2 regions of the Brevibacillus jepli genome follow, and region 2 is predicted to be linked to the other one. Evidence: riboswitches for the same ligand, from Rfam matches in the RefSeq annotation. Region 2 holds a riboswitch; the other holds the start of a gene.
What was found. Region 2 has a riboswitch for S-adenosylmethionine ahead of AB1L17_RS09640 (pyridoxal phosphate-dependent aminotransferase). Riboswitches for the same ligand answer to the same signal wherever they lie in the genome.
Positions count from the first base shown of each region.

Region 1 (12,440 bases), on a different contig from region 2:
ATTCAAACGAATTGAACAGCAAATTGCTCAATTACGAGACAGTATTCAAGATATAAAGAAGAACTTGCAGGAGAGTCCATCTAAAAACGGAGGGAAGAAGGATGATCGAAAAAAATCTGGCGAATGAGCTGGTAGCGGTAGGCGGGTGGATCGCAGTTCTGGGAGCCTTCCTGGCTGCTATAGGCTCGACTGGACAGGTGGAACCGGATCAGGATACGTCTTCAGACAACCAATCAAATGACAAAGAATCAAATGATTTGAAGAAACAAGTGCTGCAACAGAAAAAACAATTGCAAAAGCAACAGATACAGATTGAACTGATTCAATTGGAACAAGAGCTACATGAAATAATCAGCAGTACGAAAAAGAATGGCTAACCAAAAATGACTTCACCAGCAACAGAAGTTGGGCGAAGTCATTTATTATGTCCTACGAAGACGGCTTCAAGTTTTCGTTCATTTTCTTCAATACGCGGTTAAAGGTAGCCAGTTCTTCTTCATCAAGACCGCGGAGTGCGACCTGCTCTTGTTCTTTGGCAGCTTCCAGCCATTCCGGGAACCGTTCGATTGCTTGCGCAGACAAGGAAACATAGCGCTCACGCTTGTCATCGCCCTCTGAGCGAATAATCCAGCCCATCTCCTCCAGCCGGGTGAGTGTCCGGGTAATCGTCGGTGCTTCTACATTCAGGTAGTTGCTCAATTGAACCTGTGTTAACGATTGACGATAGTGCAAGCAAAGAATAATACCCCATTGTGAGCTGTATAATCCCATGGGAGCCATGATCCCATTCAATGATTTACTGAATATTCTTGCTGTTTGGCTAATTCGATGACCATAATATTGCATGAATATATACCTCCAGGAAAGCTGGTCCGATATATCGTACACTTGATTGCTTAAGTAAATATGTACATTAACATACTAGCAGTTCCAGACATATAAGTAAATGTTTATTCGATGGCGAAAAAATGGATTTTCTGACACAAATACAACCAGACAAGTGTCATGAACAAAAGACACTCACCTGGCTGATCAATACGGGGGAACACTAGTCCGCGGACAAAATGCTAAGCGGACCTTTTTCATTGATGAGCGGCTCCAGCTCATATACCGAGATGGGAAACATGGGGAAGCCAACATAATAAGGAGTGATTTCGTACAACTGGAAATAAATGACCAACGCTTTGTCGGCGAGGTAATAATCTTGGTCTGGTTTAATTGAAGTAAATCCGTTTAGTGTCGGGATGCTTCTTTCCTTGATCTGACGCTTAATGTTTTCAGAAATCACCTTGACGTAATCGCTTCCTGGCTTGAATAACTCACGCAGCGTATACAGCTTGCCTGTCTGGATATCTGCTGTTATGGAACCGAGGAAGGTCATGCCATGAGCCATTTGCGGCGTGTAGGCGTAGTTGTTCAACACGACACTGAAAATGCCGCGCTCGTTTGTTTTGATTTCGTAGCTTCCTTGCATTTGCGTATTTCCCGGTACCTGGACCCGTTGCTGCTCGTGAATTAAGCCTTGCACCGTTTGATAAATCGCCCGGTTGATATCTTTTTCCGCTTGCTGATTGGCTAGCCCCGCCAATTGCGGATAGTAAATCGTCGTGTTCGGACGGCTAATCGTCCGTGTCAGCACAGTGGCTGGCAATTGATTGAGTTCCACTTTTCTCCCGTTGCCTCCTGTACATATGAGATGTGGTAATAGCCTATTCGCAATTGTTTTTGGCTGTTCTTACTTTTTTCACAAATTTGGCAACAAAATGGCTATATAATGGGGGGAGAATCCGATACATAAGTAACAGGTCTTTTGTCTGTTGAACAGTTACTACCAGAAAAAGGGGGGCAATTATGATTCAATTGATTCGCAATACCTTGACTGACAAAGAAGGCTTTATGATTTTTATCCTATGGAATCATTTATGGATGGCAGGACTCATTGCCTATCAGATTGATGAGAACTTCTGGGAATTGACTTCACTAGGATTGCTGATCACTCTTATCGTGTCACCGTATTACTTCATTCGCAGAGACAGTACGGTCATTCGCTATCTTGTGGCAGTAGGACTCATGTATTATGCTACTTCCTTCGAACATTTCACAGCTTACCCTGAGGTTGCCTTTCTCGCCTTTGTCGTAATGGGCTTCATGGCTGCTTATTTGGATTGGAAGCTCGTCGTATTTACGGGAATTCTTCTGATCGCTACTACAATGGGTGGGTTTTATTCGGGCGTATACGAGATTTTTAGCGGTGAATTCACAGAACTGAATCTGGTTCTGCGTATTGTGGCTATTCTCATGATGGTGGGGGGACTCACCTATCTGTGTCTCGCCGGACAAGCCTCCTTGCAAAAAGCTCACGACGCAAGGCAAGAAGCAGAAGAGAAGGAGCGCCGTCTTGGCGAGATGCTCATGAACATCCAGCAAATGACGGAGCAGCTTGATCGTACAAGCGATCATGTGCATGAGCATGCGGAGGGAACGAAGCGCAATACAGATGAAATGATGGTTGCCTTCAAGGAAGTCGCCACAGGGATGGAATCGCAGGCGAATTCTACCGTTAAGATCGAGGAAGAGGTTCAATCCATTGACCAGGAAATCGAGGCGGTCACGACACAGACCAACGCGATGAAAACAGAATCGCAACAAAACAACCGTCGTCTGGCAGAAAGCGTCACGATGATGAACGAGCTCTCCGCACAGATGGAGCAAATTGTGCAGGCGGTCAATGTGGCAGCCTCTACCATTCATCAGCTCAATCGACAGGCGAATCGCGTGGAGGAAATTGTCGGTGCCATTAACCAGATCGCGACACAAACGAATCTGTTGGCGCTCAATGCGGCCATTGAATCAGCTCGCGCAGGTGAGCATGGGCGAGGATTTGCTGTTGTAGCGGATGAGGTGCGCAAGCTGGCAGAACAAAGCTCGACAGCTACACAAGAGATTACGGATATTCTCAAATCACTCCACCAGGAAAGTGAGAATGCGGTACACCATATGAGCAATGGAGAGAATTCCGTTGCCAAAGGTCGCGAGCTGGCCGTGAAAACTGTGGCATCGATTGAAGCAGTACGTGCAGGAATGATGGCATTCTTGGAAGCGGCTGATCAAGTAAGCTCCAGCATGGACCGGGTAAAAGTACGCTCCGGGGAAGTCGCGATCGAGATGTCGACCATCACGGCCGTGACCGAAGAATCTGTAGCCAACTTAGAAGAGCTATTTGCCACCGCAGAAAACCAGCATCAAAAAGTGCGTGAAATTACAGAAGAGCTGGGCGAGCTGAATACTTTGTCTCATCGTCTCCAGCAAACCTTTCACGTAAACCAGTAAGAGGTAGTTTAAAAACAGGTTCTCGCCAATTTCTCGGTGCTGAAAAGACGACTTTTTAAACCTGATTAACTTATAAAAGTGTTTGGAATTGAGAAAAAAGAATTGCATTTTCGAACCATTCTGCTAGAATGAATTCCATTCCAACTAAATATATTCACCTACCTTATCAAGAGCGGCGGAGGGACTGGCCCGATGATGCCCGGCAACCACTGGACATGTGTATGCATGAACAGAAAGGTGCCAATTCCTGCAAAACCTGTACCATGGTTTTGACAGATGAGGAAGAGAACGGCACCGTACGCAAACTCTTCCTCCGGGAAGAGTTTTTTTGTTGTAGCAAGCAAAGGAAAGGAGAAATAAACGAACAATAAATTAGTTTTATTGAATAATATTCGTAAATAGTATTGAATTTTTGGGTAAAAAGCCGTACATTACCTAATAGGATAGAGAAAAACGTAAAGTTCGGATGGGGAGAGATACATCATGAAGAAGTTATTGCTGGCATTAACAACATTCGCTGTATTGGCAACAGGGTGCTCAACCGGTACAAATGCACCTGCAGATAAACAAGAGGGGCAGGCAGCAGGACAAGAGGGCGCTGAGAAAAAGCGAATTGCCTTGATTTTGCCCGAGAAAATCGGCGTGAACCCATTCTTCCAACAAATGGATGAGGGTGCGAAGAAGGCTGCACAAGAGCTGGGCGCAGAAGTGAAAACCATTGAATCTACCGACCATGGAGCGATTGAAGAGAATTTGCGTGTAGCGGTAGCAGAAAATTACGATATGATCATCACTTCTTCCTTTACAGCAGAGGATGCATTGAAAAAAGTAGCAACAGAAAATCCAGACCGCCAATTTGCGATTATTGATACCGTAGTCGATTTGCCAAATGTTCGCAGTGTTACCTTCCGTGAGCAGGAAGCGGCTTACCTGGTGGGAGCAGCAGCAGGCTTGGCAACCAAGACAAACAAAGTGGGAATGGTCGTTGCTCTCGATATTCCGCAGCTGAAAAAATGGACGGTGGGCTTCGAAGAGGGCTTGAAAGCGACGAATGCAAATGCAGAGCTGATGGTGAACTATGTAGGAAGCTTCACTGACCCGGCAAAAGCGAAGGAATTGGCATTGCTGCAAGCTTCCAAAGGCGCTGACTTCATTAACGGTGCAGCAGCAGTAGGCGACCTCGGCGTTTTCGAAGCGGCAAAAGAAAAAGGCTTCTATACAGCAGGTCAGGACGTTGACCGTACGACGATCGATCCAGAGCATATTGTTCTGTCCCAATTGAAAGGAACCGACGCAGCAGCTTATGAAACGGTGAAGTCTTTTGTGGAAGGCACGTTTAAACCAGGTGTTGTCACGTACGGCTTGAAGGAAAAAGGCGTGGGTGTAACCTTTGTGACGCATGAGAGCAAATCTCCTCTGAACGCTTTTATTGGACAAGAAGTAGTGGATAAGGTGAAAGCGATCAGCGATGAGATTGTAGCGGGCACCCGCAAAGTACCAGACAAATTCTAAACACGCACGTAAAAAAGCTTGTGCACAGTGATGGATGTGACCGACTACGGCTGTGTAGTCGGTCTTCCATTTTCATGAAAGGACACACAGAAATGAGGGAGTGGGAATGACCGATCGCTTGGAAATGAGGGCCATGACCAAGAAATACGGAGAGTTTACCGCCAACGACAAGGTGTCGTTCTCACTGGCAGCAGGAGAAGTCCACGCGATTGTCGGGGAAAATGGAGCGGGCAAAACGACACTGATGCGGATGCTGTACGGCATGGAGCAGCCAACGTCGGGAGAGATTGTCTTACATGGCAAGCCAGTTGTTTTTCGCGGACCAGAGGACGCGATTCAAAACGGAATCGGGATGGTTCACCAGCACTTTATGCTCTTTGGCGAATTCAGTGTGACGGAAAATATCGTGATCGGGTACGAGCCGAAGCAAGCCGGCTTTTTCCGAAGAGCAGACGCGGTAGACAAGGTGCGGGCGCTCAGTGAACAGTACCGCATTCCGATCGATGCACAGGCAAAGGTGTCGAATTGCTCGATTGGTGAGCAACAGCGGGTCGAAATTCTCAAGGTCTTGTATCAGGGCGCGGATATTATCGTGCTGGACGAGCCGACCGCTGTGCTAACTCCGCTGGAGGTACGTGATCTGCTGCAAACGATTCGAAACCTGGCGGAGAGCGGCAAAAGCATCATTTTGATTACGCATAAGCTGCAGGAGGTCATGGAGGTAGCTGACCGCATAACAGTGCTGCGTGGGGGCAAAGTGACAGGAACCGTTTCGCGGGATGAGACGAACGCGGAAGATTTGGCACGACTCATGGTCGGACGTGAATTGCAGGAGCTTTCTGCGCGGGTTCCTCTGGATCAAGGCCCGCTGTTGCAGGTGGAGAACCTCACTGTACGAGAGAAGCAGACGCTGCTCGACCAAGTCAGCTTTACCGTGCATCACGGAGAAATCGTAGGGATTGCCGGGGTCTCCGGGAATGGTCAATCCGAGCTGCTGCAAGCGATTAGCGGACTGCGAGCGGCACAGGAGGGAACGGTACGGTTAGGCGGCAAGGACGTGACGAACAAATCAGTCGCTACCATTCGGGATGCCGGCTTGGCGCATATACCGGAGGATCGCTATCTGTGGGGAACGGCCAAGCTCTCAAGTGTCGAGGAAAATGCGTTGATGGGCTATCAGAGAAAGCCTGCGTACAGCCGCCGCGGCGTTGTTTTGCGGGATAAATTCCGTCAGGTCGTAAAAGGCTGGGTGGAGCAGTTTGCCATCAAAACAGGCTCTCGACAGCTGCAGGAGCTGGCAGGAAATCTGTCAGGGGGAAATTTGCAAAAGCTGATCGTAGCGCGGGAGCTGGGGCAGGAAACCCCGTTTTTGATTGCGGCTGAGCCTACTCGTGGGGTTGATATTGGTGCTATGGAGTACATCCATGAGGCACTGATCGAAAAACGCAATCAGGGAGACGGGATCTTGCTAGTCTCCTCTGAGTTGTCCGAAATTCTCGCCTTGTCTGACAGGATATTGGTCATGTATAAAGGGCGAATTGCAGGAGAGCTGTCACGCCTGGAGGCAACCGAAGAAAAAATCAGCGTGATAATGGCGGGAGGAAGCGTTCATGGCAGCAATCAAAGAGCTATCTAAGTCATTGGTTCAGCCGTTCTTGGCTGTCGTCATCGGGTTGTTGACCGGGGCGCTGGTCATTGCTGCAGTTGGCGAATCGATTGTGGGCACCTATCAGGAAATGTGGAGGGGGGCCTTTGGCAGTTTTTATTTCTTTACTTCTACACTTGCGAGAGCTACGCCTATCATGCTGATTGCCTTGGGACTATCCCTTGCCTTTCGCGCGGGGGTGTTCAACCTGGGGGCGGAAGGGCAAATGGTGCTCGGTGCCGTCAGTGCTGCTTTGGTCGCGATCTATTTGCCAGCACCGGGAATGATCAAAATAGTGGCGGCTATTCTCACAGGAATGGCGGTAGGCGGATTCTGGGCTTTGCTGCCGGGCTTTATGGAAGCCAGGTATCGCATTCCGTTGCTCATCTCTACGTTGCTCTTCAACTATATCGCGGTATTGTTTGCGAGCTATCTGGTGACAGAGCCATTCCGGGATCGCTCGGGTTCTGCGGCACTGGCACAGACAGTCATGCTGGAGAAAAGCGCTTGGATGCCAAAGCTGTTTTCCGGGATGAGTGTACACGCAGGATTTTTACTTGCGATTATCGCGGCTCTCGTGCTGTTTTGGGTGCTTCGCTTTACGCCTTTTGGCTATGAAGTGAAGATGCTCGGACAAAACTCGCTGTTCGCCCAATACGGGGGAATCAATCGAATCAAGGTGATGCTGACCGGGATGTTCGCGAGTGGTGGACTGGCTGGCTTGGCGGGAACCGTCGAGGTATTGGGGGCGCACTATCGTTTCGTGGACGGTGCCCTGACTGTTCCGGGGTTTGCGTGGACGGGCTTGATGGCAGCTCTGCTTGCAAACTCGAATCCGCTTGGCATCATTGTGACGTCGATCCTTCTTGCTGCTTTTCAGACGGGAGCCATGGGAGTGGAGCGCAATACGGACGTGCCGCTGGAGCTAGCAAGCGTCATACAGGCTGTGTTGATTTTGTTCATCTCTGCCAAGTTCAGCTACGACTGGTGGAAAAAGCGGAAGGCAAAAGGAGGGGAATCACATGGAGCTCTTTGATTGGTCCCTCCTCAGTTCTACCATTCGGATGGTCACGCCGATCTTGTTGGCAGCTTTGGGTGGAGCGCTCTGCGCACGTGTCGGAATTTTTAATGTCGGTCTGGAGGGATTGGTACTGGTCGGTGCCTTTTCCGCGATTGTCGGCAATCACTTTACCGGGAATCTCTTTCTGGCCGTTTTGATTGCCGCGCTGGTCAGTATTGTCTTTTCGCTCTTATTTGCCTATATGACGATCAAGCTAAAGGCTAACGAAATCGTCGTCGGTGTAGCGATTAACTTTCTCGCGCTAGGGTTGACGACATTTGCACTGCGGGCGATCTTTGGTGTCAAAGGGGCGTTTTACGATAAGGATATGGCTGGCTTGCCAACCGTCGAGATTCCGATCATTCACGATATCCCTGTCATCGGAGGCATTGTCTCTGGTCATTCGCCGCTCGTGTATGTTGCGTTTTTGGCTGCGATTCTGTTGTATGTGTTCTTTTATCGGACGGTTACGGGCTTCCGCGTCCTCGCAGTGGGTCTTAATCCGGTAGCGGCACGCACTCTCGGTCTGAGGGTGACGGGACTTCAGGTGCTGGCGATTGCGATGAGTGGCGCTTTGTGCGGGATTGCAGGAGCGCAGCTGTCACTGGGGCAAGTTACGATGTTTACAGAAGGAATGACGGCTGGCCGGGGCTTTATCGCGCTGGTAGCGATGATGATGGGGCAGTCGCATCCGTTGGGCATTTTGGCGTCGAGCTTTTTGTTCGGGTTGATGGATGCGCTTAGTATTCGTTTGCAGGGCTTTTCACTCCCGACGCAGTTCACTGCGATGCTGCCATATGTGCTGACGATTGCCGCGATGTTCTTCTTGAAGAACAAGAGTCATATCGGAAGCACCAACCAGCAGAGCACCCGCTAATTCATGGTACATTTTGACAGCGAAGACAGGGGGACATGCGATTTGAACAAGGCAGATCGGATCAAAAGAATGAAGGTACCTGCCCCAGTGGGACCGGGACTTGCCAGACGATTACCGCCAGGACAAATTTTGACAGAGCGCTTTCCTATTTTGCATGAGGGAGACGTGCCGGTGTATGACATGAACGAATGGACACTGCGCGTTTTCGGAGAGGTAGACAGGGAAGTGACACTCAGCTACGAAGAGATTATGGCGATGCCACAGGTGACGGTGACGAGCGACATTCACTGCGTGACGCGCTGGTCCCGTTTTGACAATGCGTTTACTGGTGTGCGTTTTCGTGATTTTCTACAGGCGATTGGTGTGACTCCGCGAGCTTCCTTCGTTATGCTGCACGGTGATCATGGCTATACCGCCAATGTGCCGCTCGCTGATCTGGAGCGCGATGATGTGTTGTTGGCCCATTCTTTTGATGGAGAGCGACTGACGGACAAGCATGGCTGGCCGCTTCGCCTGGTCGTTCCTCATCTGTATTTCTGGAAAAGCGTGAAGTGGCTCAGAGGAATTGAATTTATGACCGAAAACAAGCCCGGCTTCTGGGAGCAAAATGGCTTTCACTTGGTCGCAGACCCGTTTCGCGAAGAGCGGTTCTCCGGTGAAGCATTGCCGATCCCAGAGGATGAGTGGGAGAAAAAGGAGTTCGATTGAGATGTTGACGAATCTAAAGGTAGATCCAGAGCAACTGCCAAAACGCGTCATCGTATGCGGCGATCCAAAACGTGCAGCCTTGATTGCTTCTAAGCTGGACGGTCATCGTCAAATCGGGGAAAATCGCGAGTACCACAGCTATGCGGGTGCATGGAAAGGCGTCGAGGTAGCGGTAGTGAGCCATGGCGTAGGCTCGCCGGGAGCAGCCGTATGCTTCGAGGAGCTGGCGAAGGGCGGCGTTCAGGTCATCATTCGCGTAGGAACTGCCGGGTCCTATCAAAAGGAAATCGAGACAGGCAGCCTTGTCATCAGCTCCGCAGCGGTTCGTCAGGACGGCTTGACCAGCCAATTAGTTCCCGCAGGCTTCCCGGCTGTCGCCAATCGTCATGTTGTGGATGCGCTAGTACAGGCAGCGAGTGCGAACGCATCTGATTTGAAGGTAGTCGAGGGAATTACGCTGACACTCGATGTCTTTTACAGTGGGGTCCTAGAGTTCCCACACAAGCTGTACCAAAAAGCTGGCGTATTGGCTGTCGAGATGGAAAACACCGCTCTCTTCGTCATTGGGGCACTTCGTGGCATGAAGGCAGGCTCTATATTGGCGATTGACGGGTATGCAGATGCAGACCTGCTCGATTCGTATAACCCGCACACAGATGTCATGGCAAAAGCTATTGAAGCGGAAGCGTTGATCGCATTGGATGCAGTCATTGCGGTTTCGTAACGAACATTAGAGAAACACTCAGAACGGATTGGTTCTGGGTGTTTTTTTAGCTGTGGCTGTAGTGGGGAGAAGAATATTTCCAGACTAGGCTCCAGGCTCCGTCCAATTGGGAGAGTGCACTGCCCGCTCCGAAGGGATTCGCGGGGAAACGCATAAGTGGTAGCCGCTACGTTGCATGGGCACGTTGCGTTTCTATTGTCCGCGAATCCCTTCTCCGCTCGGTCGGACTCCACAAGTCGCTACGTCTGGAAATATTCTTCTCTGTCGTAACTGATTACGTTCTGCAATCTTTTCAGGCTTAATAACACGGAAAGCTCGTAGAGGAAACAGGAGAAAAAAGCGAAGATCTTTGGTACACCGCCCGAGACGGAATGCAAAAAGCGAAACACGCCCTTAAGCGTCCACCTCTGAAACACATCCTGAGAGGACTACTTTGGACGCGGTTTCGCTTTTTGCATGGAGTCGGGCAGTGAATCCCTCAGCGGGTGGGACAAGAAGCTGAGCGTTTTCTCCTGTTTCCTCCCCGCCACTACAGCCACATGTAAACCATACCTAAACAACATCTTTTCCCATTTTTAACATTCCCTTTAAGCTTCCTTAACGCTCGTGCAGTACCATTCAAAGTAACAAGTGAACACATCCCTTCGGTTGGAGCCATGGAGAAACCCCCGACAGCCTTTCCAAGCACTTTCATCGAGAGTTCTTTGGCATTGTCATGTCGCAGGTTTTTTTGTCTTGGGCAAAGGAGGCTTAAGCGAGTGAACCAGGAACAATTTCAGGCAAGACTGGCACAATACAAGCTGATCGCTTCCGTAAAAGAAGCGAAGTACCTGGAAAAAGCGGCAGAAGCAAGCTTGAGTGCAGTGGTACTCTCGGTAGGCAATATCGGTGTGATCAAAGGCTACGTGGATTTCTTCAAGACGAAGCATATCCCTGTATTTTTGCATTTGGAGAGGATTGGCGGTATCAGCCATGACCGGGAAGGCATCGCTTTTCTGGCGCATTACGTCAAGCCAGACGGAATCGTGACGACGCGCAACACACTGGTCAAGCTGGCGAAAAAGCAAGGCTTGCTGACGATCCAGCGCTTGTTTTTGGTAGACAGCGACTCGATTAAGTCAGGCTTAACTTCCTTGCAGGATACACAGCCTGATGCAGTAGAGCTGATGCCTGCTATGCTGCCGGAGTTTATCGAAGAATTTCGGAGCGTGATCGATACCCCGATCATTTCAGGTGGGCTGATTCGCAAGCGGGAACAGATGGAAGAAGTATTGCAGCATGGAGCGACGGCCGTTTCAGTCGGAAGTCCCCTATTGTGGAAGGAGTGTTTCATGCATGATTCAAGCGCTGTTATTTGATTTGGACGGGACCTTGCTGGACAGTCGGGATGCGGTCGTGGACGCCGTAGCTTTTACGGCAGAGCAGTACGCTCCGGGGCATTTTAGCAGAGAAGAGCTGCTCGCTCGTTTTGGCGAATCGTTTGATGATTTTTTGGCGGCAGTGGCCACCGCAGCAGGCGTTCCTGACAAAAAAGAAGTGCTGAAGAGATACTTCGCCTACGTACGGGAGCATCATGAAGATCATGTCAAACTCTTTCCGTTTATTCGAGAAGGGCTGGAGAAGCTGAAGGCAGCAGGCTATCAGCTTGCGATCGTGACGAACAAGCAGAGAGAGTTTACAATGGCTGGTCTGGAGATGGCAGGGATCGAGCATCTGTTTGAGACAATTGTCACCGTCGATGATGTATCGCGAGGCAAGCCGTCAGCCGAACCTGTACAAAAAGCACTGGGGGCGCTCGGTAAACAGCCCGAGCAAGCCATGATGATCGGAGACAGCCGCTATGATGTACTGGCTGCAGTAGGCGCTGGTGTTCAGTCTGTTGTGCTGGAGTGGTACGGACAAGAGGAATGGCTCTACGCCACACCGGATTATCGCTACGCCGACTTCGAGGCATTTGTTACGGAAATGCTGGCCGCAAAGGCACTAGGAGGGAAATAAAAAAGATGGCACGAGTGGTGTTGGAGCAGGTAACGAAAACCTTTCAGAACCAAAGCGTGGTCAAGGGCCTTGATTTGGTCATCCCGGATGGCTCCTTTACGGTTCTGGTAGGTCCGTCCGGTTGTGGGAAATCGACCACACTCAGGATGATCGCGGGGCTGGAAACGGTGACTGGTGGCAAGATCAATATCGGTGATCAAACGGTGAACCATTTGCCACCCGGTAAGCGCGATGTAGCGATGGTTTTTCAAAATTACGCGCTCTACCCAACGATGAACGTGTACGACAATATCGCTTATGGCCTGAGAAATCGAGGAACTTCGAAAAAAGAATGTCAGGTCCTGGTGGAAGAAATCGCAGAAATCGTGGGCTTATCAGACTATCTCAAACGAAAGCCGTCTCAGCTCTCAGGTGGTCAGCGGCAACGTGTCGCACTCGCTCGTGCGATGGTGAAAAAGCCAAAGGTTTTCTTGATGGACGAACCGCTCTCCAATCTGGATGCGAAGCTGCGGAATCAGATGCGAGTGGAATTGACTGGCCTGCACAAGCAACTGGGTACCACCTTCATTTACGTAACACATGATCA
Region 1 is NZ_JBFEFW010000022.1:83,078-95,517, forward strand. It holds gene AB1L17_RS22010 (hypothetical protein) at 1-127, shown strand, start outside; gene AB1L17_RS22015 (hypothetical protein) at 102-377, shown strand; gene AB1L17_RS22020 (MarR family winged helix-turn-helix transcriptional regulator) at 430-846, opposite strand; gene AB1L17_RS22025 (PdaC/RsiV family protein) at 1,049-1,666, opposite strand; gene AB1L17_RS22030 (methyl-accepting chemotaxis protein) at 1,852-3,330, shown strand; SAM riboswitch class I at 3,491-3,613, shown strand; gene AB1L17_RS22035 (BMP family lipoprotein) at 3,814-4,842, shown strand; gene AB1L17_RS22040 (ABC transporter ATP-binding protein) at 4,949-6,478, shown strand; gene AB1L17_RS22045 (ABC transporter permease) at 6,453-7,523, shown strand; gene AB1L17_RS22050 (ABC transporter permease) at 7,510-8,424, shown strand; gene AB1L17_RS22055 (sulfite oxidase-like oxidoreductase) at 8,467-9,132, shown strand; gene AB1L17_RS22060 (nucleoside phosphorylase) at 9,134-9,856, shown strand; gene AB1L17_RS22065 (glycerol-3-phosphate responsive antiterminator) at 10,615-11,214, shown strand; gene AB1L17_RS22070 (HAD family hydrolase) at 11,192-11,854, shown strand; gene AB1L17_RS22075 (ABC transporter ATP-binding protein) at 11,860-12,440, shown strand, end outside.
Region 1: linked by a shared signal. The riboswitch ahead of AB1L17_RS22035 (BMP family lipoprotein) and the one ahead of AB1L17_RS09640 (pyridoxal phosphate-dependent aminotransferase) in region 2 are both predicted to bind S-adenosylmethionine.

Region 2 (12,440 bases):
CGATTCTCGTTATGGGTGTGTTTTACAATAAGAACGTACGTTCCGAATCATCGAAACTATCTGACACAAATGATGTTAGGAGGCTTATTTATGCGATGTGAGGTCAATGGCGTCAACCTTTATTATGAGGATATCGGAACTGGCTTCCCTGTTGTGATGATTCACGGATTTTCGCTTGATCACCGTTGCATGACTGGTTGTATGGAACCGATTTTTGAGGAACGCCCTGGATATCGCCGTCTTTACATAGACCTACCGGGAATGGGACAAACGGAAAACTACAAGCATATCAACACTACGGACGATATTTTGGCAGTTGTCCTCGCGTTCATTGATCAGATCATTCCAGGAGAGTCCTTCTTGATTGCTGGGGAATCGTACGGAGGATATCTTGTACGAGCGGTTATCGAGAAGCGCCGGGATCAAGTGAAAGGAGCCCTTTTCATCTGTCCCAATGTTATTCCTGATAAAGAAAAACGCACACTGCCGGATAAACCCGTCCTTGTAGAAGAGTCTTCACTCTGGGAGAAGCTGAGTGAGCAGGAACGAGCGGAGTTTGAATCGATGGCAGTAGTGGCAACCGAATATACGTGGGATCGCTATCAAAAAGAGATTATCGACGGCTATGTGCTGTCTGACCCGTTATTTCTGGCTAAAATCAGACAGGCGTACGGTGTCTCCTTCCCGTTAGATACTGCCCCCTTCCTCCACCCGAGTCTTTTTGTCGTAGGCAAACAAGATCATTCTGTCGGCTATAAAGATATTTGGGATATCATCGAAGGCTATCCCCGCTCTTCATTTGCCGCACTTGATTGTGCTGGCCACAACTTGCAGATTGAGCAGCCGCATCTGTTTACGGAACTCGTGAATGAATGGCTGGATCGTACACAACGGGAGAACAGATGACGCAGAAAAAGACAACCCTCTTCATGAGTGGTTGTCTTTTCACGTCTTGCTTTTATGAATGTGCGACAAGCATTTGGTTGTAGGCGTGGAATGCTTTGCCCAATCTAGAAATCGCCAGTTCTGTGTCTTCCCGGTTCAACAGCGTATAGTTCAAACGCATCGTGTTGACCTGTGGCTCGGCGGCATAAAACGGCTTGCCTGGTACGAATGCAACACCTTCCTGTACGGAACGGGCCAACAGCTTCTCTGCATCCACATGCTCCGGTAGATTCACCCAGAGGAACATCCCGCCTCTTGGTTTTTCCCACTGTACGCCTTCCCAGTTTTGGGCGAGCAAGAGCTCATGCATCCATTCCATCCGCGCCTTGTAGGACTCGCGGATTTTCTCAATATGGTTCTCCAGATCAAAGCAAGACAATAGCTCATACAGGGCGTACTGGTCAATTGTGCTCGATTGCAAATCAACTGCTTGCTTCGCCTTCACCATCATTTGAATCACGCGGGTATCTCCAATGGCCCATCCGGTACGCAAGCCTGGCGCGACAATTTTGGAAAATGTACTGGTGTACACCACACAGGAATCGGTCGGATGCTCATCCAGTGAGAATATGGAGCGGTACGGTGCTTTCCCCTCGAATTGGATTTCGCCATATGGATCGTCTTCCAGGATGAGAATGTCTTGCGCCTTACATTGACGAAGCAAGCCGAGACGGCGTTCCAGACTCCATACCTTTCCTGTCGGATTCGCAAAGGTAGGAATGACATACACCATTTTCGGACGATACTGGGCAATTTTTTTCGCCAGATCTTCCAAATCCATCCCATCAGCATCGCCCTCTACAGGAATGGCCTTAATTCCACGGAATTGGAACAATTGAACCGCAGCCAGATAGGTAGGGTTTTCGACGAGAACGACATCGCCTTCGTCTAAGTATACACGGCACAACAAGTCAACTGCTTGCTGAGATCCTGTTGTGATGATCATATTATCTACGCCAACATTCATATGCTTTTGCTTCATGCGGGAGGCAATCCACTCACGAAGCGGCAAATATCCATCAGTCAAGCCGTACTGAAGGGCTTTTGCCCCTTGATCGAATGCGCGATTAAACGCTTCACGCATTTCTGCGATTGGAAAAGAATCTTCTGCTGGCAGTCCTCCAGCGAGCGAGAGCACTTGATTGCCTTGGGTTAGCTTCAAGATTTCCCGGACAGCCGAGGAGGATAGAGCTTCGACAGATTTTGAGAATGAGTACTCCATGTTCCGTTCCCCCTTGATTTTGCTTATCCTTGTTTTATCACTGTCGATCTGCTATGTCCAATCCTTGCTAGCTATGAGCGGATAGGTTTTGACTATGTCGAGCGGTTGTTCAATCGTTATTCTTGGCGATATGCATGCAAAAAACCCCTCTTCGCCTATGACGAAAAGGGGTCAATATGTATCAGCTATATAACCTAGGCGATGCGGAACACACGCGGTTTTTCTGTGTGTGGCAGGAAAGAGAGATCTACATGAGTAGACGCTTCATCCATTCCGATATCGTTTGCCAAAAGCAATGCTTCTTCCTGGAATGTCGGTGTACAGCTGCCTTCATTCAACTCACAGAGACGCTTCAATCGCTTCAGTCTCTCTGCGGATTTCTCCACTCGCATGCATTCATTCGTCAGCTCACATACATTGACGTGACGTGCATCAGCGATCATGCTGATATCATCCACATGGACAATCAGTCTTTTGCCTTCTTCTGTAACAAAGCCGATCGAGCAAAAATGCGCACCTGACATTTCCAAACGAGTGAGAACAGCATTGGCGAAAACTTCTCCCGTCCGCAAGCGAATCTGGCCTGCTTCAACGGCTCCGCCGATTTTACGCTCGTTGGCGATCACCGTATACATATCCGTGTAACCGTTAATCTGATAGCGCATGGTACCCTCCTGCTCTCGTTGAGACTAATTATCATTAACAATCACATCGTATAATGAAAATCATTATCTGTCAACAATGAGAATGATTTTTATTCTAGAAGAAAAAAGCCACACTCCATTTGTAGGGTAGTGTGGCCAAATTGCCTCGCCTTTAGTTGTTCGATGAAAATATAGAATTAGACTGACGAGTTATTTAGTGAAAAGTTCGTCAATCGCTTGAACAGCTAGTTCTAAAGCTTTCATTCTTCTTTCTAATAGTGTTCTTTGGGGACTACCAGTCTTTGACTTAATAATGCTGGGGGCTTTGATTCCAACTTATCTTGAATGGATACGTTTTCCATGTAAGTAATGCCCTTTCTTCGTTCCTATTCAAAGTAAATTGCCTCCGTAGAAAAAGCGATGGATCGGCTCCATCGCTGCGCCCTTGTAGCTGTTAGCTTAATTCTATTGCGCTTACAATCTAACACTTTATTCGTTTGTTTTCGTAAATAACCCCAACCGCTCAATCCGCTGGACCGCTTCTGCGAGACGATCTTCATTCGACAACAACGCCGCTCGGACGTAGCCCTCCCCTGTCGGCCCGAAGCCATTTCCTGGCGCTACGACGACATGCGCTTTTTCCAAGAGCAAATCAGAGAATTCGATCGACGTGAAGCCGCTTGGTACAGGAAGCCACGCAAAAAAAGAGCCTTGAGACGGCGGTGCCTGCCAGCCAATTCGATGCAGATGGGAGTACAAGGCGTTGCGGCGGCTTTCGTAGACTGCGACGAGATCGCGAACGCACTGCTGAGAATCAGTCATGGCCTTGGCTGCAGCCATTTGTACCGCTCCAAACAGACTGACGAAATAATGATCCTGAATGAGGTTGATCAGACGAACCAGCTCGCGATTCCCTACCATGGCTCCGACCCGCCAGCCTGCCATGTTGTACGTTTTGGACAAGGTGTAAAACTCTACGCCCACCTCTTTTGCTCCCGGAACCTGCATGAAGCTGACTGGTTTTTTCCCATCATAGCTGATCGCACCATAGGCAAAGTCATGGCAGACCACAATTTCATTTTTACGTGCAAAACGAATCGTTTCCTCATAAAACTCGATCGGTGCATTAACCGCTGTCGGATTGTTCGGATAGTTAAGAAACATCAGTTTCGCCCGATCCAAATCAGCTTGAGAGAGCTGGCTGTAGTCTGGCAAGAAATCATTTTCTGCCTTCAGCGGCATCATGACCATGCGTCCGTTTACGACGGCAACCCCTGACCAATAGTCTGGATAGCCTGGATCTGGAACCAGTGCCACATCGCCTGCGTTCATCAGTACTTGACAAATCTCCACGAGCCCGGTTTTGCTGCCAAACAAAATCGCTACTTCTTCCTCGGGGTCGAGGTCCACATCAAATTCTTGTTTATACCAATGAGCCACCGCCTGCTTCAGTTCTACACGTCCCTGAAACGGCGGGTATTTGTGATGGAGTGGTTGCGTTGCTTGCAACTGTAATTCTTCAATAATATGTGGTGGAGTCGGCAAATCGGGATTGCCCTGCCCCAGGTTAATGACGTCATGGCCTTGTGCAATGACCTTGTTTACTTTTGCCACCAAGGTCGCAAAAAACTGGGTAGGAAGTCGATCAATCATGTCGGAGGGTTGGATGCGCATCTGTCTCTTCAGTTCCTTTCTTCGGCCCAATACAGTAAAACCCCCTTTTTCCATACAGAAAAAGGGGGAGATCAGCTGGGTCACGTCCTTATCTGTCAGGAAAATATCCTGCTGGAATTGGCACAGCATCTGTCCATCGTATGGAACAGATCCGCTGCCGGGCTTCATAGGGCCAGTCCCTCCACCTCTCTCAATAAGTCAAACACACGGAATATACTGTTTTTTCATCTATATCATACTACTTGAGCACGTAAACCGTGTCAAGATGCTTGATTCTGTACCGGCGCTTGATGACTTCTTTTTTGAAAAGAAGTGTGGAAGGCAAAGAATGCGACAGACAACAGACACAAGCCTGCCATCACGAACAGCAGTCCCTGCGCATGAAACGACTGGAAGATGAATGCGCCTAGCAATGGTCCGAGCATACGTCCTGCTGATCCAGTCCCTGCAATCAGCCCTTGAATGAAGCCTTCTCGTCCCGCTGGCGTAAACTGTGCAGCTACTGCTGGCACCGCTGGCCAAACGAGCATTTCCCCCAACGTCATGATGAACATGCCAGCCACAAAGCCCGCATAAACCGTTGACTGCGACAGGATCAGCATGGACAAGGCAAAAATGTAAGCGCCCAAGAGCATTTGTGCTTTAAGCGTGCGGGCAAAGCGTCGAATGACCCACGCAATCAACGGCTGACCAAACAGGATCAACCCGCCGTTTAGTGTCCACAACAAACTGTATTGGCGAAGGGAAATCCCCAAGGTTTGCATGTAGGTTGACAGTACTGTCGTCCATTGTACATAGACAATCCAGCTAATCAATAGCCCTCCGCATAATAACAGCAAGGCTCCCCATACTACCTTGGTCTCTTGCTGTGGTTGTTGTAACACATCGCCCGTTGCCTGCTCAGCTGTACTTTGTCCAGTCGTCGCGTTCTGCCGTTGTTGTTCCGCCATTTGTATCTGACGAGGCAAGATGAGCATGAACATGGTCAGGACGATCACTTGTGAGATCGCATTTCCGAAAAACGTCCAAGCAAACGAAACACTTGCCAGGAAACCGCCTAAAGCAGAACCTGCAGCCACACCCACATTGAGGGAGACATAAATCAAATTGATTCCTTTGCGCCCGCCCTCAGGCCATAGGACAACTGCCAATGCATTCATGACAGGAGAAAGTGATCCGTAGAACAGTCCATTCAACAGCAAAAGTACAACATAAGTTGTAAAATCTTGCGTAAGCCCTAAACCGATCGATATTAGAATAACGCCGATGGAACCGACAATGATCGTACGCATTTTGCCCCAGCGGTCAAACATCATCCCGCCGATAATACTACCGATCAGGAATGAGCCTTGGTTTAAAAGCAACAAGAAGCCGGCTACGGTCAGCGGCTTTCCGAGATGATTGTGAATATAAATCGTGACAAGCGGCCAAATACATGCCATTCCGGTAGAAAAAATGACAGCAGCAATCGCCAGTAGACGAATGCTGCTTGGATAAGATTCCCACTTTTGCTTCATAGCCTACTTCTCTCCCCGACGGAAATCGCCGCTTTTTCCGCCTGTTTTCAATTGCAGGCTGGTCGGACCAATAATCATTTCTTTATCCATAGCCTTGCACATGTCATAAACCGTCAATGCAGCTACGCTGACCGCTGTCAACGCCTCCATCTCGACGCCTGTTTTCCCGGTCGTCTTCACGGTTCCCGAAATCATTAGCGTCGTTTCATCCACAAAAGCAAACTGTATATCGATGCCAGTCAATGGCAGCGGATGACACATCGGAATAATCTCCCACGTCTTTTTGGCAGCCATGACACCTGCTACCTGAGCAACTGCGAGCACATCGCCCTTTTCGATTCTTCCTTCTCTAATACGGGCGAGAGTTTCGGGTTTCATGCTAATTTGGCTCTCTGCTACAGCCTCCCGTTTTGTGACGTCCTTCTCAGATACGTCCACCATGCGCGCTCGATTTTGTTCATTAAAATGCGTTAATTGATCAGTCATACTAGCATCGTTCCTCCTCTGTCTTCTCCTACCTTACTCCCGCCGCTGGATAAAAGCAATGGGAATGTAGAGGATAGAGGACATTGTTTCGTTATCTTGCTCATCCACTCCCAAAAACGTACGAAGAAGAGACGCTGGAGGTATACTGTGCGTACATAGTTCGAAGGAGGCGTTTGGGTGAAAAATCAAACCGTGTATTGGGCAAAGCTGACCTATGGTGATTGGGGCATTTATTTGGCGGCAACGGCTGCCGGCCTTTGTTATGTCGGCTCTGTCAATCAGCCATTTGAGGAATTGGAAGCGTGGGTAATGAAGCATCGCCCCCATAGTAGTTTGGGGCATGACGAAGAACGGTTACAGCCTTTTATGAATGAAGTGATCGAGTATTTGCAAGGAACACGTGAGCAGTTTTCTATCGATTGTGATCTGTCTGGAACGCCTTTTCAGCTCGCTGTCTGGGAAGCACTGCGCCAAATCCCGTATGGGCAAACTGCCTCATACACCGATATTGCATCCATCATGAAAAAACCCGCAGCTGTTCGAGCTGTTGGTGCTGCAATCGGTGCCAATCCGGTACTTATTACAGTCCCCTGTCACAGGGTTATCGGTAAAAACGGCTCGCTGACTGGCTATCGGGGAGGATTGCCAATGAAAACAACACTGCTGGACCTGGAGAAAAAGAGTAGTGACGACGCAAAACGGAGTGTGAAGCATGTCTAAGCCACTGACAAAAAGGATTGCTGCACTGGACTGGAATTCGCTTCATCAGGAGCTGGACGAACAAGGGTATGCAGTATTTCCTTCCTTATTAAGCTCGTCCGCCTGCGAGGAAATAATTGAGACATACGGACAGGATCACTTTTTTCGCAATACGATTCAGATGGCGCGGTACCGCTTTGGTGAAGGGGAGTATCGCTATTATCAGGCTCCTCTTCCCTCGGTTTTACAAGAGCTTCGCGAAGGCTTTTATCCGATGCTCGCCCAGACTGCGAATCGTTGGCTCGAGTTGCTTGGACAAGAGCCGATATATCCTGCTACTCTCGCTGCATTTTTGACGCAATGTCACGAACAGGGTCAGCTTCGCTCCACTCCATTGATATTGAAATACGAAGCAGGCGGCTACAATTGTATGCATCAGGATATGTACGGCGAGGTGTTCTTTCCGTTTCAAGTGGTTTTCGCCTTAAATCAGAAGGAAAAGGACTACACAGGCGGAGAATTTCTGCTGATGGAGCAACGCCCGCGGGCACAGAGCCGAGGACATGTGATAACCTTGGAGCAAGGCGCTGGACTTATTTTCCCAACGTCCTATCGTCCTGTAAAAGGAACACGCGGCCACTATAAAAACACGCTTCGGCACGGTGTCAGCACGATTACGTCTGGCACACGCTATAGCTTGGGGATCATTTTTCATGATGCAAAGTGAGGGAACACAGCTTGAATTGTATTCTTTCCTATAAGAACCCGAAAACACTGCTCAATAAAGGAAGCGGATTTCTTGCGGATTACAGCCATTCGCTCAATCCATATACAGGCTGTTCTTTCGCCTGTTCTTATTGCTATGTTCGGCAAATGCCCGTGTCTTTGTTTCGCAACGAGGAATGGGGCACGTGGGTCGACATTAAGCAGCAAGCCGCTGATCTATTGCGGAAGGAATTAGCACGGGCAAAGAAAAAAGGAAAGGTAACCATCTTCATGTCGTCGAGCACAGACCCGTACCAGCCTATCGAACACACAGAAAAGGTAACGCGGTCTATGCTCGAGGTCATGGTAGAGAATCCACCAGATTTTTTGTTGGTCCAGACGAGAAGTCCATTGGTTTGGCGGGATGCTGATCTGCTTCTTCGGCTTGGAGATCGTGTGCGCGTCAGCATGACCATCGAGACCGATCTGGAGGAGATTCGCAAGCAGTTTAGCCCGCAAGCTCCTCCCATCCAAGCCAGGTTAAAAGCACTTCAGCGATTGGCTGAAGCTGGCATCCCTACTCAAGCAACGATTGCCCCTGTTTTGCCAAGCAGTGAATCTTTCCCGGAGATATTGCGTCCATTGGTAACACGTGTCTGTGTGGACGATTTTTATATGGGAGATGGCAGCGGCGGTAAGCGAACAAAAAGAAACGGCATTCCCGCTCTCTATGAACAGCTTGGTCTACAGCAATGGTATGATCCTTCCGCCTATCAGATCGTCTATGAACGGCTGCTACGTGTTTTCCCTCCGGATCAGATCTATGTGAGTCAGGAAGGGTTCGCCCCGTAGTAATGGCAGCAGATTGGAGCGCCCTATTCATTGGCAACTTTTATCGGTTTATGATATCGTCTAGCCTAGAGAATAGTTTATCCATGTGAAATGAGGTATTGTCTTGACTATTACGATCTTGTTATTTGCCGGACTCGCCGAGCGTGCGAATGCCCGGGAAGTACAGTTGACCCTATCCGAAGGCGCGACCGTTAGCGATCTTCTGCAAGCAGTGGAAAAAGAATATCCTGCGCTCTCTGCGCTCTTGGGCAGTTGCTTTGTCTCGATCAATCATGAATATGCGGCGAAAAATCAGGTCATTGCAGCAAGTGATGAAATTGCCCTTTTGCCACCTGTAAGCGGCGGAGAAGAAGACCCGCGCTTTGCCATTACGGAAGAGCCTATTTCTGCAGACAAGCTCGTTCGCTTGGTGAGCAATCCCCACGCAGGAGCTATCCTTACCTTTGTCGGAACCGTTCGGGAATTTACGCATGGGCAGCGCACGGTGTACTTGTCCTATGAAGCATACGCCCCCATGGCTGTTGAAAAAATGAAGCAGGTCGCAGCAGAGATCGAGGAACGCTGGCCCGGTGCTCAAGTTGCGATGCATCATCGTATCGGGAATTTGGCTGTGGAAGAGATTGCTGTTGTTTGTGCCGTTGCCACAGCGCATCGCAATGAATCGTTCGAAGCTGGCCGCTATGCAATCGAGCGACTAAAGCAAATCGTTCCCATCTGGAAAAAAGAAATGTGGGAAGACGGCAGCGAATGGAAAGGACATCAGCAAGGACCTTGGAATCCTCTCGCGATGCCAGAAGGAAAGGTGGAGTAACGCCTTGGATACTCGCTATTCCCGTCAGATATTGTTTCATCCGATCGGGCGCAGTGGACAGGACAAGCTGGGACAAAGCCGTGTCGCTATCGTCGGAATGGGCGCTCTCGGAACGGTGCTCTCCAATCATATGGTCCGTGCCGGCGTAGGCTTTGTCCGCATCATTGACCGTGACTTCGTGGAGCCGAGCAACCTGCAGCGTCAAATGCTCTACGACGAATCCGATGCAGCCGAGCATTTGCCAAAAGCAATCGCTGCTCACGCCAAGCTGTCGAAAATCAACTCGGCCGTCACGATCGAACCGATTGTTGCAGACCTCACTGCTTACAATGCAGAGGAGTTGCTCGCAGACGTAGATCTCGTTCTGGATGCAACTGATAATTTTCAAGTCAGATATCTCGTGAACGATGTTTGCGTCAAGCATGGCGTCCCGTGGGTGTACGGTGGCGCAGTGAGTGCGACCGGGACGTTCACGGCTATTCGACCGGGGATCACGCCTTGCTTGCGCTGTCTTTTCCCTGAAGCGCCAAACCCAGGGGAGATGCCGACATGCGATACGGCTGGCGTCATTGGGCCGATCATTCACATCGTCGCCTCCTATCAGGCAACCGAAGCCTTCAAGCTGTTAGTGGGCGCCACCGACGAGCTCAATCCGAATTTGGAGCACTTTGAGATTTGGCATAACCGCCATCAACAAATCAGGGTAGTGAATGCTCGCCGGGACGACTGTCCAACATGCGGGCAGCAGCAGTTTTCGTTTTTGCAGCCGGATACCCAAGACGGACAAGCGGTTTCGCTTTGCGGTCGGGACACGGTGCAAATCTCGCCTGCTGCTTCACTCTCACTTAATCTGGATGCTTTGGCTGGCAGGCTTTCCCCATTAGGGCAAGTTGAGCAAAATAAATTTTTGCTGCGCTTTCGTGTAGATACGTACACGCTCGTCATTTTCCCTGATGGTCGTGTGCTTGTGCAAGGAACAGATGACATCAGCCTCGCTCGTACGCTACATGCCAAATATATCGGTGCGTGAAATCATTGGTAGTTTTCGTTAGCTACGTAGAATCTGCATGTAGCACCATTCGTGCTTCAAAAGAAACAAAAAACGGAGGCTCCTGACAATAGGGGCCTCCGTTTTTTATTAAAACTATCCTCCGAACTGAAAGTGAATCCTGACACAAAAAGGACGTCAGTCCGTTCTCCTATCACTCTTATGCAAATAACTTCTTGTAATTAAAATATACCAAATCACGATCTCCACGAATGCGCTACCAACAAATAATGCCCAGATTTCTCCTGAAGCAAGTTCTAGCCAAAAGAAATCTAGTTCAGTAACATATCCCCGTAATAAGGAGTTAAAGAAGAAAACAAGAGGAGCAACTATAGCAACGACAAGCGTGACGATACTCATTCGAAGAAGTTTTCTCTTTACCAGACAGAAAATTGCGAGACTGATCGTTACAATCATGAACAGAAAATAAATAGACACTAACCATGAAGGAACGGTTCCCATAGCACTCACTCCTTTGGCTATATGTAGTCATATTATATGTTTTTAACTTTTTTTGAGCACATTACTATTAATTGTTTTATCATGTGATCTAGTTTATCTGGGTTCATACTACTATCAACAAAACTCCTTTGCAAATTATATCCATCCAGTATTGCCACGATAGAACAAGCCATTTCCTTCACATTCGAATCTTTAGGAAGTTCATTCATTTCTACTCCTCTCTGAAGAACGACACTGACCATATCAATCCACCCGTCCTGAGCGCTTAAGGTGTAAAAAATCTGAATACCTTTCGTGATCAAGGTTTCCATAGGTTCAGATGAATGTAACAACGGGGAAAAATGAGTTTTGAAATCTTCCAACTTGGTTTCGATGAAAGTCAAAAAGAACTCCTCTTTGTTATTAAAATGCAAGTAAAAAGTCTGGCGATTTCGAACGTTTTTCTGTCCAATCGCAGCAATCCCGCTTGAACCTGATGAGAAGTAGCTATCCGGTATCGCTTGAGTAGCGCTTTTACCCGGACGACCAGCTCTTGCGGCTCAAAAGGCTTCACCAAATAATCGTCGGTTCCGAGCTCGAAGCCTTTGATTTTTTGTGATGTCTCTCCCTTCGCGGTCAACATGAGCAATGGAAGATCATAATGCTTGCGAAGCTGTCGGCACAGCTCCCAGCCATCCATGTTCGGCATCATGATGTCGAGTATCACTAGCTGCACTTGAACCGACTCCAGTGTATCCATTGCCTCCTGTCCGTCAGCAGCCTCTACGATATCAAAGCCTTCATTTCGCAAAAAGACGCTGACCAGCTCGCGAATATGCGGATCGTCATCCACGATCATAATGGTTGTCAAGTTATTACGCCCTCTCTTTCACGAGCAATTGCTGACTAGCCAACTCCCGGTACAACTCATGGCTATGGAAAAGCTCTTCATGTGTCCCAATACCCGTGATTTTTCCTTTTTCCAGGAAGATAATTTGGTCTGCTTCCACTACTGTCGACAAGCGATGGGCAATGACGAGGGTCGTACGTCCCTTCATTAGATTTTGCAGAGCCTTCTGCACAATCATCTCGGAATTGCTGTCCAGGCTGGAGGTCGCTTCATCGAGCATCAAGATTTGGGGGTCCCGGAGCAGAGCACGAGCGATGCCGATTCGTTGGCGCTGTCCGCCTGATAGCTTCATGCCTCTCTCCCCGACCTCTGTGTCATAGCCATTTGGCAATTCTTCAATGAATTGATCCGCATAGGCCATTTCTGCCGCCTGCTTCAGCTCCTCATCACGAATGGTCCGTGAAATACCGTAGCAAATATTTTCTCGAATGGTCCCGGCGATCAATGGACTTTCCTGAGACACATAGCCGATTTTACTTCTCCATG
Region 2 is NZ_JBFEFW010000007.1:70,243-82,682, forward strand. It holds gene AB1L17_RS09625 (alpha/beta fold hydrolase) at 91-906, shown strand; gene AB1L17_RS09630 (aminotransferase-like domain-containing protein) at 959-2,167, opposite strand; gene AB1L17_RS09635 (hypothetical protein) at 2,362-2,832, opposite strand; gene AB1L17_RS09640 (pyridoxal phosphate-dependent aminotransferase) at 3,301-4,485, opposite strand; SAM riboswitch class I at 4,571-4,685, opposite strand; gene AB1L17_RS09645 (MFS transporter) at 4,746-6,002, opposite strand; gene moaC (cyclic pyranopterin monophosphate synthase MoaC) at 6,006-6,488, opposite strand; gene AB1L17_RS09655 (methylated-DNA--[protein]-cysteine S-methyltransferase) at 6,666-7,208, shown strand; gene AB1L17_RS09660 (2OG-Fe(II) oxygenase) at 7,201-7,914, shown strand; gene AB1L17_RS09665 (SPL family radical SAM protein) at 7,926-8,744, shown strand; gene AB1L17_RS09670 (molybdenum cofactor biosynthesis protein) at 8,848-9,555, shown strand; gene AB1L17_RS09675 (ThiF family adenylyltransferase) at 9,560-10,585, shown strand; gene AB1L17_RS09680 (hypothetical protein) at 11,098-11,448, opposite strand; partial or broken gene AB1L17_RS09685 (response regulator transcription factor) at 11,490-11,915, opposite strand; gene AB1L17_RS09690 (ABC transporter ATP-binding protein) at 11,920-12,440, opposite strand, start outside.